DNA from 2 places in the Streptococcus sp. F0441 genome. Region 1 is predicted to be linked to the other one. Evidence: predicted binding sites of a transcription regulator. Region 1 holds the regulator's gene; the other holds the start of a gene.
What was found. Region 1 encodes Rex, which represses fermentation and respiration genes when NADH is low (regulators of the CRP and FNR family bind a similar motif). Its sites were predicted from a motif close to TTGTGAANTANTTCACAA; they were not measured.

Region 1 (6,255 bases):
CCGTGTACTCGACAACCACGTGATAAGAACGATAACCTGAAGCCTTACGATGAGTAATATAATCTCGTTCCTGAACGACTCTCATATCTTGGCGTTTACGTAGAATCTCAACTACTTCTTTAACGTCATCAACAAACTGAACCATGACACGTAAACCAGCAATATCTTGCAGATCATGTTCTAGATTTGCATAAGTAATTCCTCGACGAGCCATCTTTTCTTTGATACTTTCAATCGGTTTGACACGACCCGTTACAAACTCAATCGGAGAATGCTTGTTTTGCTTACGATACTGTTTGCGAATTCCCCGAAGTTTGATCTTCAACTCACCTACAGCCTGAATGTAAGGATCTAAAAATTCTTCCCATTCTATGGTCATACTTTCTCCCTTGTAATGTTTGATTGCTCTGTCGAAAATCTTTGATTTTTTCAGTACATTCGTATACAATAAATACATTGTCCATTATACCATAAATCGCTTTCAAAGATATAGAAAAGGTTGAAAAAATGAAACATTTAGAAATAGAATTGAAAACACTTCTGAAAAAAGAGGAATATGATTATCTAAAAAAACAGTTTTCCCATATCCAACCCGTCCTTCAGAAAAACTACTACATTGACACACCTGATTTTCAATTGCGTGAAAAGAAGGTTGCCATGCGCATTCGCACTTTTGCAGATTGGGCGGAATTGACCTTGAAAGTGCCTCAAACTGTAGGAAATATGGAATACAACCAGAAACTAACTCTTCCAGAAGCTGAATCGTACCTAGAAAAACAAAAACTACCTCAAGGGCTCGTTCTAGAAAAGCTCGCTAAGATTGGTATTGAAAGTCATGACTGGCTTGTTTTAGGCTGCCTTTCGACTCTTCGTTATGAAACGAAAACAGAAATCGGCTTAATGGCCTTAGATGAAAGCCACTACTTTGATCATACAGACTACGAACTGGAGCTAGAGGTCACTGATCACGAGAAAGGAAAACGAGATTTTCAACAATTTCTTTCAGAAAATAATATCACTTACCAAAAAGCTCCTTCAAAATTAATTCGTTTTATTAAAAGCATGAAAAAAAGCTGAAATAATCTCCATTTTCTGGTAAAATAATGGAGATAAAATATTTAGAGTTTACAGAGGACGGTCTATAATGTCAGATAGAAACAACATGAAACTTTTTGCACTTAATTCCAATCATGAAATTGCACAAAAAATCGCAGAAACGGTTGGGGTACCTCTCGGAAAATTATCTTCACGCCAATTTTCTGATGGTGAAATCCAGGTCAACATTGAAGAGAGTGTCCGTGGTTACGATGTCTACATCATCCAATCAACCAGCTACCCCGTTAGCAACCACTTGATGGAGTTGTTAATCATGGTCGATGCTTGTGTTCGTGCCAGTGCTCATAGTATCAACGTTGTCCTTCCTTACTTTGGTTATGCTCGTCAGGATCGTATCGCTTCTTCTCGCGAACCTCTCACTGCAAAACTGGTTGCCAATATGCTTGTCAAGGCTGGTGTAAGTCGTGTTCTAACGCTTGACCTCCACGCTGTTCAGGTTCAAGGTTTCTTTGATATTCCGGTAGATAACCTCTATACAATTCCTCTCTTTGCTAAACACTACAGCGATAAAGGGTTGCTGGGATCAGATGTCGTTGTTGTTAGTCCAAAAAACTCTGGCGTCAAACGTGCCCGCAGCTTAGCTGAATATTTAGATGCACCAATCGCAATAATCGACTATGCTCAAGACGATTCAGAGCGTAGCCAAGGTTATATCATCGGTGATGTTGAAGGCAAGAAGGCCATCTTGATTGACGATATCCTAAATACTGGACGTACTTTCTCAGAAGCAGCAAAAATCGTCGACCGCGGAGGTGCTACTGAGATTTATGCCGTATCTAGTCACGGACTCTTTGTAGAAGGAGCTGCTGAGCTTCTTGACACTGCTAACATTAAAGAAATCCTTGTGACAGACTCTGTAGCAACCAAAGAAAGAACTCCGGAAAATGTATGTTATATCACCGCTAGCGAATTGATTGGTGATGCCATCGTCCGTATCCACGAAAGAAAACCAGTTAGCCCACTCTTTGCATATAATAAAAAGGAATAAGGTGATTCTTTGATTTATTTGGACAATGCTGCCACTACTCCTATGTCAGCAGTAGCTATCGCAGAAATGACCAAGGTCATGCAGGAAACCCATGGGAATCCTTCAAGTATTCACAGTCATGGTCGCCATGCTGGCAAATTGCTCCGTGAAGCCCGTCAGGAGTTGGCTCACTTACTTGGAACTAAGCCACAACGAATCTTTTTCACATCTGGCGGTACAGAAAGTAACAATACCGCTATCATCGGCTATTGTCTCCGTCATCAAGAGCGTGGAAAACACATCATCACGACAGCTATTGAACACCATTCTGTCCTTGAGACCATTGATTATCTGGTTCAACATTTTGGTTTTGAAGCGACCATCATCCAACCAGTAAATCAAGAAATCACTGCCCAGCAGATTCAAGAAGCGTTGCGTGACGATACCATCCTAGTTTCTACCATGTATGCCAATAATGAAACGGGCAGTCTCTTGCCAATCGCTGAGATTGGACATATTTTAAAAGAGCATCCTGCTGCTTATCATGTTGATGCTGTTCAAGCTATCGGAAAAATCCCTGTCCATCCAGAAAAATTAGGAATTGATTTCCTCAGTGCTTCTGCTCATAAATTCCATGGACCAAAAGGAATTGGTTTTCTTTACGCTTCGTCTATGGACTTTGATTCCTATCTTCACGGTGGGGACCAAGAACAAAAGAAACGGGCTGGAACAGAAAACCTTGCTGCCATAGTCGGTATGGTTGCTACCCTCAAAGAAGATCTGGATCATCAGGCTGAGCATTACCAAAAACTAGAAAGATTAAAAACTGCTTTTCTAGAAGGAATTGCAGGTCTCAACTACTATCTCAATGAAAGCAAACACCAACTTCCTTATGTTTTCAACATTGGCTTCCCTGGTCAAAAAAATGATTTGCTCTTACTCCAGTTAGACCTTGAAGGAATTTCAATCTCAACTGGTTCAGCCTGTACTGCTGGTATTGTGCAAACGAGCCATGTCCTAGAAGCTCTTTATGGACCCTATTCCCATCGTTTAAAAGAGTCTGTCCGTATCAGTCTTTCTCCCCTTAATACCGAGAAAGAACTGAAACAACTGGCTCAAACCTTAAAAAATATTATTGGAGATTTACCTAATGGCATTCGAAAAAACCATTAAACTACAAAACTGCCGCTACGACTATACACTTAGTCCATCTGTAAAAAAGTTTACACTAAAAGACAATACTTTCTTTGAAACAAAGGTCGGAAACTACGAACTGACTCGTCTACTTGAAAAAGTTCCTAATAGTGGTGAAGGCTTCCTACTAAAAATTATCATCAACAAAGAGCTTACAGGTGTTAAAATTAATATCACTGACAAATCAGGTCTTCGTTTGGTGAATATCTTTAAATCTGAAGAACACCATATCCACCAAGAGAAATTCTACTTCCTCATGGACAGTCTTGTAGAACGCGGAATCTTCACAAAAGAAGAGAGATGATTGGCTATGTTTCGTTTGACTTATAAAGATAGCTATCAAGTAGAACGTACACTTGAATTTGCCGATTACGAAGAGCTTATGCTATCACTATCAGGCTGTGTTACCCTGCCCGACACTCTCCTAATCAGCTCCTTAACACTGAATGATAACGTGATTTATCAAGGATTAGTTGGCGATCTCTACCGTTTTTTATCACAAACTAATTTTTCAGATTAAAACTAAGAATTCTCTTAGTTTTTTCTTGTTTTTGTTGATTTTTTCACAAACTTTCTATAAAATAGAAGCATAGAAAGGTTGTGATTTTGTGAAAGATAAACAGTCTGCTACTATTCCAAAAGCAACAGCAAAACGACTCTCTCTTTATTATCGAATTTTCAAACGATTTAACACAGAAAAAATTGAAAGAGCAAATTCTAAACAAATTGCTGAAGCTATCGGTATTGACTCTGCTACTGTTCGACGTGATTTTTCTTATTTTGGTGAACTAGGCCGTCGTGGATTCGGTTATGATGTTAAAAAACTGATGACGTTTTTTGCTGAACTCCTAAATGATAACTCCATCACCAATGTAATGTTGGTTGGAATTGGTAATATGGGGCATGCTCTTCTTCACTACCGCTTCCATGAGCGCAACAAGATGAAGATTATCATGGCCTTTGACCTAGATGACCATCCAGAAGTTGGCACCCAGACACCTGACGGGATTCCAATCTATGGCATCTCTCAGATTAAAGAAAAGATCAAAGAAGCAGATGTCAAAACTGCTATCCTAACTGTTCCAAGTGTTAAATCACAAGAAGTTGCCAATCTTTTGGTTGATGCAGGTATAAAAGGTATTCTTAGTTTTTCACCCGTCCACCTTCACCTTCCAAAAGATGTGGTCGTTCAGTATGTCGATTTGACAAGCGAACTCCAAACCCTCCTCTATTTTATGCGTAAAGAGGATTAGAAAGCGAAAGCATTTATGAAAAAACCAGTTATTGGGATTACAGGAAATGAAAAAGCTCATCCAGATGATGACATCATGATGAGCTATGCAGCAAAGGGCTTTGTTGAAGGAGTCAAGGACGCTGGCGGAATTCCGATCATCCTACCGATTGGTGATCAAGAAATGGCAAGCCATTACGTCGCTATGATTGACAAACTCATCCTAACAGGTGGGCAAAATGTTGATCCAAAATACTATGGTGAACCAAAGGCTATTGATAGTGATGACTACCACCTTCAAAGAGATATTTTTGAACTAGCACTTATCAAAGAAGCGATTAAGCAAAAGAAACCAATTTTCTCTGTTTGTCGAGGTACTCAGCTTTTCAACGTCGCCATGGGCGGCACGCTTCACCAAGATATTGAGGATCATTGGCAGGACTGTTCAGCCGAATACACGACCCAACGCCTCGTAACGGAACCTGATACCATTCTCCGAGAAATCTATGGAGAAATCTCTCACATCAACTCCTTCCACCACCAGAGCATTAAAGATCTAGCTTCAAATCTTAAGGTTGTAGCACATGATCCTAAAGATGGAATCATTGAGGCTGTGACAACTACGGACGGCTTCCCTTATCTTGGTGTTCAATGGCATCCTGAATTTCTCTTTGAGAACCGCCCCAAGGATAAAACACTATTTGACTATGTTGTTAACGAACTCTAGATTAAATCTGTCTTTTCACGGTAACTAAAGTAATCCGAGTGCGAGACAATTAGGTGGTCTAAGAAAACGATTCCCATCAGCTCACAGGCTTCCTTGACTAGCTTAGTGACATGGTCATCATTTCGACTAGGAGATACAGCACCAGATGGATGATTGTGAACGAGAATCACAGAGGTGGCCATATGCTTAATGGCATAGTGAAGGATTTCCCTTGGTTCAGCAATACTACGTGTCGCAGATCCGATAAAGATGGTTTGCTGATGAATGATTTGATTTTGAGTATTGAGATAGAGCGCCACTAGGTGCTCTTGTTTTTTGTCGCCAAGTTCCTGTTGCATTTTTTTAGCTAGCTTTTGACTACTGAGAATACTTTCCATCTCAAGGGTTTCATGTTTGTGAATGCGATTCCCCAGTTCAATCACTGCTTGTAGTTCAATAGCTTTGATACGTCCAATACCAGACAGACTCTGCAATTCCTGCAGGGTCATTTTTTTCAAATCAGTTAGACTGGTCAAACTGTTCAAGATTTTCTGGGAAATTTCAAAAACATTGGCCTGACGCGTTCCGGTTCTGAGTAGTATAGCTAGCAATTCTTGATTGCTCAGAGCCTCTACTCCTTCTTTAACTAGTCTTTCTCTAGGTAAGAGTGAATCTTCTTGGAATGAAATACTGTACATAAAAATCCTCCTCACTATATTATTCGTGAGAAGGATGAAAAATTAGATTTTTTTCTCAATTGGGGCAACACTGGCTAAGAGTTTTTTCAGACCCACTTCTGGGAAATTGATTTTCAATTCCTGCGTATCGCCACTACCTGAGACTTCAAGGACTGTTCCCTCTCCCCACTTCTTGTGAAGAGCAATGTCCCCAATAGACCAATTTGTCTCGCTAGACGCTGATTTTGCGCCAGCTGCAAATTGACCAAACGGGAGAGCACTTGACTGGATAGAGCTTGGAGCAGCACTGCGTTTACGGTCTTGAAGCGCCTGAGCCAAACTCATTCCTTGACCGAAAACAACG
Region 2 (6,255 bases), 780 kb from region 1:
TATATTTAACAAAATCAGATTCAAAAGAAACAAGCAATTCCGTTCTCTTTTTTAGAATTCATTGTAACAAAAAAGCGACATTCCTCCAATGACAGAAATGTCACTCCTATAAAGCATTTAAAGATATCTTTCTAGATCCTCGGCCCATTCATTATCTAAACTAATGAGTAACTGCTCATTACCAAACATCCTTGCCATCATTTTTGCTTCTTCATACTTTTGTTTGGCTGTTTCATAATCCATCTGAATATAATATTTCCACTCCACCATCAAGACAATTGGTTGTTTTTGAAAATCTCGTGTTTTCTGTCCTATTTTATTTAAGGTCTCAACTGCTCTCTTAAAATAATGAAACAGCCCCATAATTTCTATACAAGCTAAAGAAGCTAACAAGGAATCTCTAAGCAAGTCCAAACAATCGAACTCTATCTTATCAACCTGAGAAATTAGTTTGTCATGAAAACAAAGAATGGTTTCATGCTCAGATTTTTTTATCTCACCCACATTTAAACCATCCATTAACTGACAGTTGAAATACAGTCTCAATTTCAAAAAGTCCTCGGCTTTATATACATCTCTGGATAGTAAGTCTTGAAGACCGCCCTCAATCACACTACTTCCGTATAAGGAATTACTAGTCGCCCTCACCTCATCTATAGCTTGAAGACAATCCACTATCACTTTCTCATCACGTGGCAAATCATCATAAAAACATTCAAAAATCTCATCAAAATATTCTTCCTTTCGTTCCTGCAACTCTTTGTCTCCATAGTCAGGATGATGAAGAAGAAAGTACTTTAATTCTTGATAACGCTTCGGTAATTCCTTATAGTCTGGCATCAAGACATAGGATGGGATGTCTAGCCTATCTGCAATGTATTCTAGTGTTTTTATAGTAGGACGAAATTCTCCTTTTTCAATGCGTACCAACTGACGAACGGATAACTCTGACTCATCTCCACAAAAAACTGGACGACTAAGACCCTTCTCCTCTCTAAGGAGTCTTACCTTTTCCCCTAAATCATTCACTTCTCTCATTTACCTCTCGAATCTTTTCAAAAACTTTGATATTCAAATAACTATATGCGCTTATTATAACATTTTTCAAGAAAATGTACAAAAAAAGAGACAGGATAACTCCTGCCTCTAGGCTGATAAACAATTATTTGCGACGTCCTGGTCGTTCTGCATAACCATAGTAAGCATCTGCCATGATTTCTTCCATGTCAGCTACCATTGGCAAGCGTGGGTTTGCAGGTGAACATTGGTCTTCGTAAGCAAGTAAGGCAATTTCATGCAAGCTGTCTTTCCAAGCTTTTTCATCAATTCCTTGATCCTTGAAGTTCATCTTGATACCTACTGCAACACCAAGTTCGTAAACAGCTTTAGCGTATGCTTCAACTGCTTCTTCTGGTGTTGAGCAAGGAAGACCTAGCATACGAGCAATATCTTGGAATTTTTCATCAGCTTTCCAGTAATTGTACTTAGGCCATGTTGTAGTTTTAGATGGACGAGTTCCGTTGTAACGGATAACGTATGGAAGCAAGATTGCATTTGTACGTCCGTGAATGGTGTGGTGAACAGCACCAATCTTATGCGCCATTGAGTGACTCATTCCAAGGAAGGCATTTGCAAAGGCCATACCAGCCATTGTAGAGGCATTATGCATCTTTTCACGGGCTTCTGGGTCAGCTGTTTTTACAGATTTCTCCAAGTATTTGAAGACTAACTTGATGGTTTGAAGAGCAATACCATCTGTATAGTCATTAGCAAAGTTAGAAGTATAAGCTTCAGTTGCGTGTGTCAAGACATCCATACCTGTGTCAGCAGCAATAAATGCTGGAACAGATTCTACCAAAGCAGGGTCAACAATTGCAATGGTTGGTGTCAAAGCGTAGTCAGTGATTGGGTATTTCCGGTTGTTTGCCTTGTCAGAGATAACTGCAAACGGTGTTACTTCTGAACCTGTACCAGATGTTGTTGGAATACCGATATATTGTGCTTTCTTACCAAGTGATGGGAATTTGAAGGCACGTTTGCGGATATCCATGAATTTTTGAACGAGGTCACCGAAGTCAACGTCTGGCTGTTCATAGAACATCCACATACCTTTAGCTGCATCCATTGGTGAACCACCACCAAGGGCAATGATAGTGTCTGGTTCAAACGAACGCATTACTTCAACACCACGACGAACTGTTGTGATATCTGGATCTGGTTCAACATCTGAGAAGACTTGAATCGTGACTTTGTTTTTACGAAGATTCAATTGGTCAATCACACGTTGTACAAAACCGAGTTTTTCAATTGATTTATCGGTAACAATCATGACACGTTCGATACCTTCGCAAGTTTGAAGGTATTGGATAGAATTGCGTTCGAAGTAAATTTTTGAAGGAACTTTAAACCATTGCATATTATTTCTACGTTTCCCTACTTTCTTGATGTTTAGAAGGTTGATCGCACTCACGTTATCACCGACTGAGTTGTGTCCATATGAACCACATCCAAGTGTCAATGATGGGATGAAGGCATTGTATACGTCACCGATACCACCGAAAGTAGATGGAGAGTTCCAGATAATACGCATTGCTTTGATTTCTGTACCAAAGCGTTTAACAAGAGCTTCGTCTTTTGTATGGATAGCTGCTGAGTGACCAAGTCCGTTAAACTCAACCATTTGACGAGCTTTTTTAAGACCGTCTTCTGTATCTTCAGCTTTTAGGACAGCGATAACTGGTGACAATTTTTCACGAGTCAATGGTTCTTTTGGTCCTACTTCTGCACATTCTGCAGCCAAGATGTTTGTTCCTTCTGGAACGCTAAATCCTGCTTGTTCAGCAATCCATGCTGCTGGTTTTCCAACGATGTTTGCGTTTAGTTTAGCACCTGCACAGTTTTTGCTGTTTGCTTTCACGCCGAAACAGAATTCTTCAAGAAGTGCTTTTTCTTTCTTGTTTACAAAGTAAGTATGGTATGATTTGAATTCTTCTACAAATTCGTCATACACTTCTTTATCAATGATAACGGCTTGTTCTGATGCACAGACCATCCCATTATCAAATGATTTTGACATAACGATGTCATGAGCAGCTTGACGAAGGTCAGCAGATTTTTCTACATAGGCAGGAACGTTTCCGGCACCTACCCCAAGAGCTGGTTTTCCACATGAGTATGCAGCTTTAACCATGGCATTCCCACCAGTTGCGAGGATAGTCGCAACACCTTCATGGTTCATAAGTGCCCCAGTTGCTTCCATAGATGGCTTTGTAATCCATTGAACACAGTTTTCAGGAGCACCAGCTGCAATCGCTGCATCACGAACGATTTGTGCAGCATGAGCAGAAGATTCTTGAGCTGATGGATGGAAAGCGAAAACAATTGGGTTACGTGTCTTCAAAGCAATCAATGATTTGAAAATCGCTGTTGAAGTTGGGTTTGTTGTTGGAGTGATACCACAAATAACTCCGACCGGCTCCGCAATCTTCGTCAAACCTGTAATTGGATCATCTTCGATAACTCCAGCTGTTTTAACTCCACGCATATTGTTCACTACGTGTTCACAGGCAAATAGATTTTTTGTCGCCTTATCTTCAAACACACCACGACCAGTTTCTTCAACTGCGTGTTGTGCAAGGATACCGTGCGCATCAAGTGCTGCAACAGACGCTTTTGCTACGATGTAGTCAACTTGCTCTTGGTTCAACTTGCGCATTTCATCAAGCGCAACCAAGGCTTTTTTCACGAGACCGTCGACATGCTTTTCAGCAGCAAGTTGTTTTTCCTCTGGTGTTACTGTTTTTTTATCAGCCATATTATCCTCCATAGCCTTTAAGGATGTTATCCTTTGTTAATTTTTTCACAAGTTCATTATAACTCTTTTTTTATGCTTTGTAAACAGTTTCATAAGCATTTCACAAAGAAATTTCCTAAGTTTGTGAGATTTTTCTCAACCTACCTATGCAATAGAGTTTTATCTGGATGATTGTGAAATTATGAAAAATATTTTTTTATTTCACAAAGTTTTTCTAGTTGATAGTTATTTACCGAATTTAATCAAAGAGAGCGCTTTCTTTCTTGCTTTTAAAAATAGCCTCCTCATCTGGAGACTACTGTTTTTGTTGGAAAACGCCTTGTTTAAAGGTTCCTTCATAGACAACTTCTTGCTCTGTCGTCAACTTTCCTTGACCTTCAGCCTGGCCATTTACAAAATCACCTTCGTATTTCCAGCCATCTTTTGATTGGAACGTTCCTTTTCCATTAAAGGCTCCATTATTGAAATCACCTGTATATTGGTCCCCATTTTCAAAGGTCATGGTCCCCTGACCATTCATTTTCCCTCGCACCAGGGTACCATCATAAACAAGTGCACCACCATCAAGTGTCAGGACACCCTTTTTGGGTGTATTTAGTAGAAATACCGAAAGGGCACAGAGTGCAATTACGACTACTGCAATGAACTCTAGCCTAGGGCGAGTTAGGTAAACTCTATACTTTTCATAGATTTGTTTAAGCTTTTCCATTGTCACTCTCATTTTCTAATCGATCTAGCCAGCTTTTACATCCACTTGTGATACGAGCATAGGTTTCCTCAAAATCTCCTGTATACCAAGGATCTGGAACACTTTCAAATGCAAAAGGGTAGATCTTATGCTGCAATTCCTGAGGACACATTTGACGCAGATCTGAAACGTTTGAAGCATCCATACCGATAATGTAATCAAACGATTCAAAATTTTCTCTACGAATCTGGAGTGATGTTTTGTCTTTGTCATAAGGAATCTGATACTGCTGGAAAATCCCCTGCGTTCCCTTATGAATCAGATTACCATGTTCCCAAGCCGAAGTCGCACGACTCTCAATCTGGTAATCACTCGTCATGGATTTCATCACAAACTCTGCCATGGGGCTACGGCAGATGTTTCCTAGGCAAACAAATACTATTTTTCTCATCCCTTTTCCTCTCACTTCATAGAAAAACGGGAGTGACAGGTCCCGTTTTATTCTTCGATTGCTCCGCCTTCGTCAACAACTGTTCCTTCTGGTGTCACAGCCTCTTTGAGTGGCAACACTGTCTTGATAGCAGCCAATTCAAAAGTCAAATAAACGCCATCTACATCAAGTACGATTGTTCTCTTCTCAGTGTCTACTTCATCCACTGTTCCGTAAAGGCCGCCAATTGTAATAACTTCATAGCCTTTTTGAAGTTTATTTAAGCTTTCCATACGCTTTTGAGCTTGTTTCTTTTGAGAGCGTTGCATAAAGAACATCAAGGCCATCATACCTACAAGCATGATTAAAAAAGTAATATTTGGATTCATTGTTTTCTCCTTTGTCTTTTACATAGGACTACTATATCAAATTTCAGCTACTTTTACAAGGTTGTGCCTTGTTTTATGGCAATAAAAAAATCAGAGTTTTTACTCTGATTTTTCTGCGATTATTTCAAGTTTTGAACGACTTTGACTAGATTTTCAACTGTAAATCCGTACTCTGCCAATACTTTTGGTGCTGGGGCAGATGCTCCAAAGGTATCAATACCGAGAACTGCACCATCAAGACCAACATATTTGTACCAGTTTTGAGTTGCACCCATTTCGACTGCAACACGACGGCGGACTGCATTTGGAAGGATTTCTTCCTTGTAAGCTGCATCTTGTGCGTCAAAGACATCTGTAGATGGCATGCTGACTACACGGACTTTTGCGCCTTGACTAGCCAATTCTTTGGCAGCTGCGACAGCGAGATTCACCTCTGAACCTGTTGCAATCAATATCGTATCAAAGTCAGCTGCATTTTCATAGACAACATAGGCACCTTTCGCAACTTTGTCAAAGTCTGTTCCCTCTTCAACAGTCAAGTTTTGACGTGTCAAGACAAGGGCAGTTGGTGTTTTTTCGCTTGTCACAGCAAGGTACCAAGCCGCTTGAGTTTCACGCGCATCTGCTGGGCGGAAAACATTGAGATTTGGCATAGCACGCAGACCTGCTAAGTGTTCAACTGGTTCGTGAGTTGGACCATCTTCACCAACTGCGATCGAATCGTGGGTAAAGACATAAGTCACAGGAAGTCCTTGCAAGGCTGACAAACGGACAGCTGCTTTCACATAGTCAGAGAAGACAAAGAAAGTACCACCGTATACACGAAGTCCACCATGAAGAGCCATCCCGTTCAAGATCGTTCCCATTGCAAATTCACGAACACCAAACTGAATGTTGCGGTTCAAGCGATTAGCGTCGTCTTGAAGTCCATCCG

Region 2: a site for Rex is predicted at 3,848-3,865, ahead of adhE (bifunctional acetaldehyde-CoA/alcohol dehydrogenase). Genes of this name have one in related genera too.

The regions. Positions count from the first base shown of each region.
Region 1 is NZ_KB373321.1:1,175,188-1,181,442, forward strand. It holds gene HMPREF9188_RS05650 (GTP pyrophosphokinase) at 1-379, opposite strand, end outside; gene HMPREF9188_RS05655 (CYTH domain-containing protein) at 508-1,077, shown strand; gene HMPREF9188_RS05660 (ribose-phosphate diphosphokinase) at 1,145-2,104, shown strand; gene HMPREF9188_RS05665 (cysteine desulfurase family protein) at 2,114-3,256, shown strand; gene HMPREF9188_RS05670 (DUF1831 domain-containing protein) at 3,234-3,581, shown strand; gene HMPREF9188_RS05675 (DUF4649 family protein) at 3,588-3,797, shown strand; gene HMPREF9188_RS05680 (redox-sensing transcriptional repressor Rex) at 3,886-4,530, shown strand; gene HMPREF9188_RS05685 (gamma-glutamyl-gamma-aminobutyrate hydrolase family protein) at 4,546-5,235, shown strand; gene radC (RadC family protein) at 5,232-5,912, opposite strand; gene pcrA (DNA helicase PcrA) at 5,955-6,255, opposite strand, start outside.
Region 2 is NZ_KB373321.1:1,953,813-1,960,067, forward strand. It holds gene HMPREF9188_RS09690 (helix-turn-helix domain-containing protein) at 118-1,038, opposite strand; gene adhE (bifunctional acetaldehyde-CoA/alcohol dehydrogenase) at 1,163-3,814, opposite strand; gene HMPREF9188_RS09700 (MORN repeat-containing protein) at 4,110-4,523, opposite strand; gene HMPREF9188_RS09705 (low molecular weight protein-tyrosine-phosphatase) at 4,510-4,953, opposite strand; gene yajC (preprotein translocase subunit YajC) at 5,001-5,321, opposite strand; gene tkt (transketolase) at 5,441-6,255, opposite strand, start outside.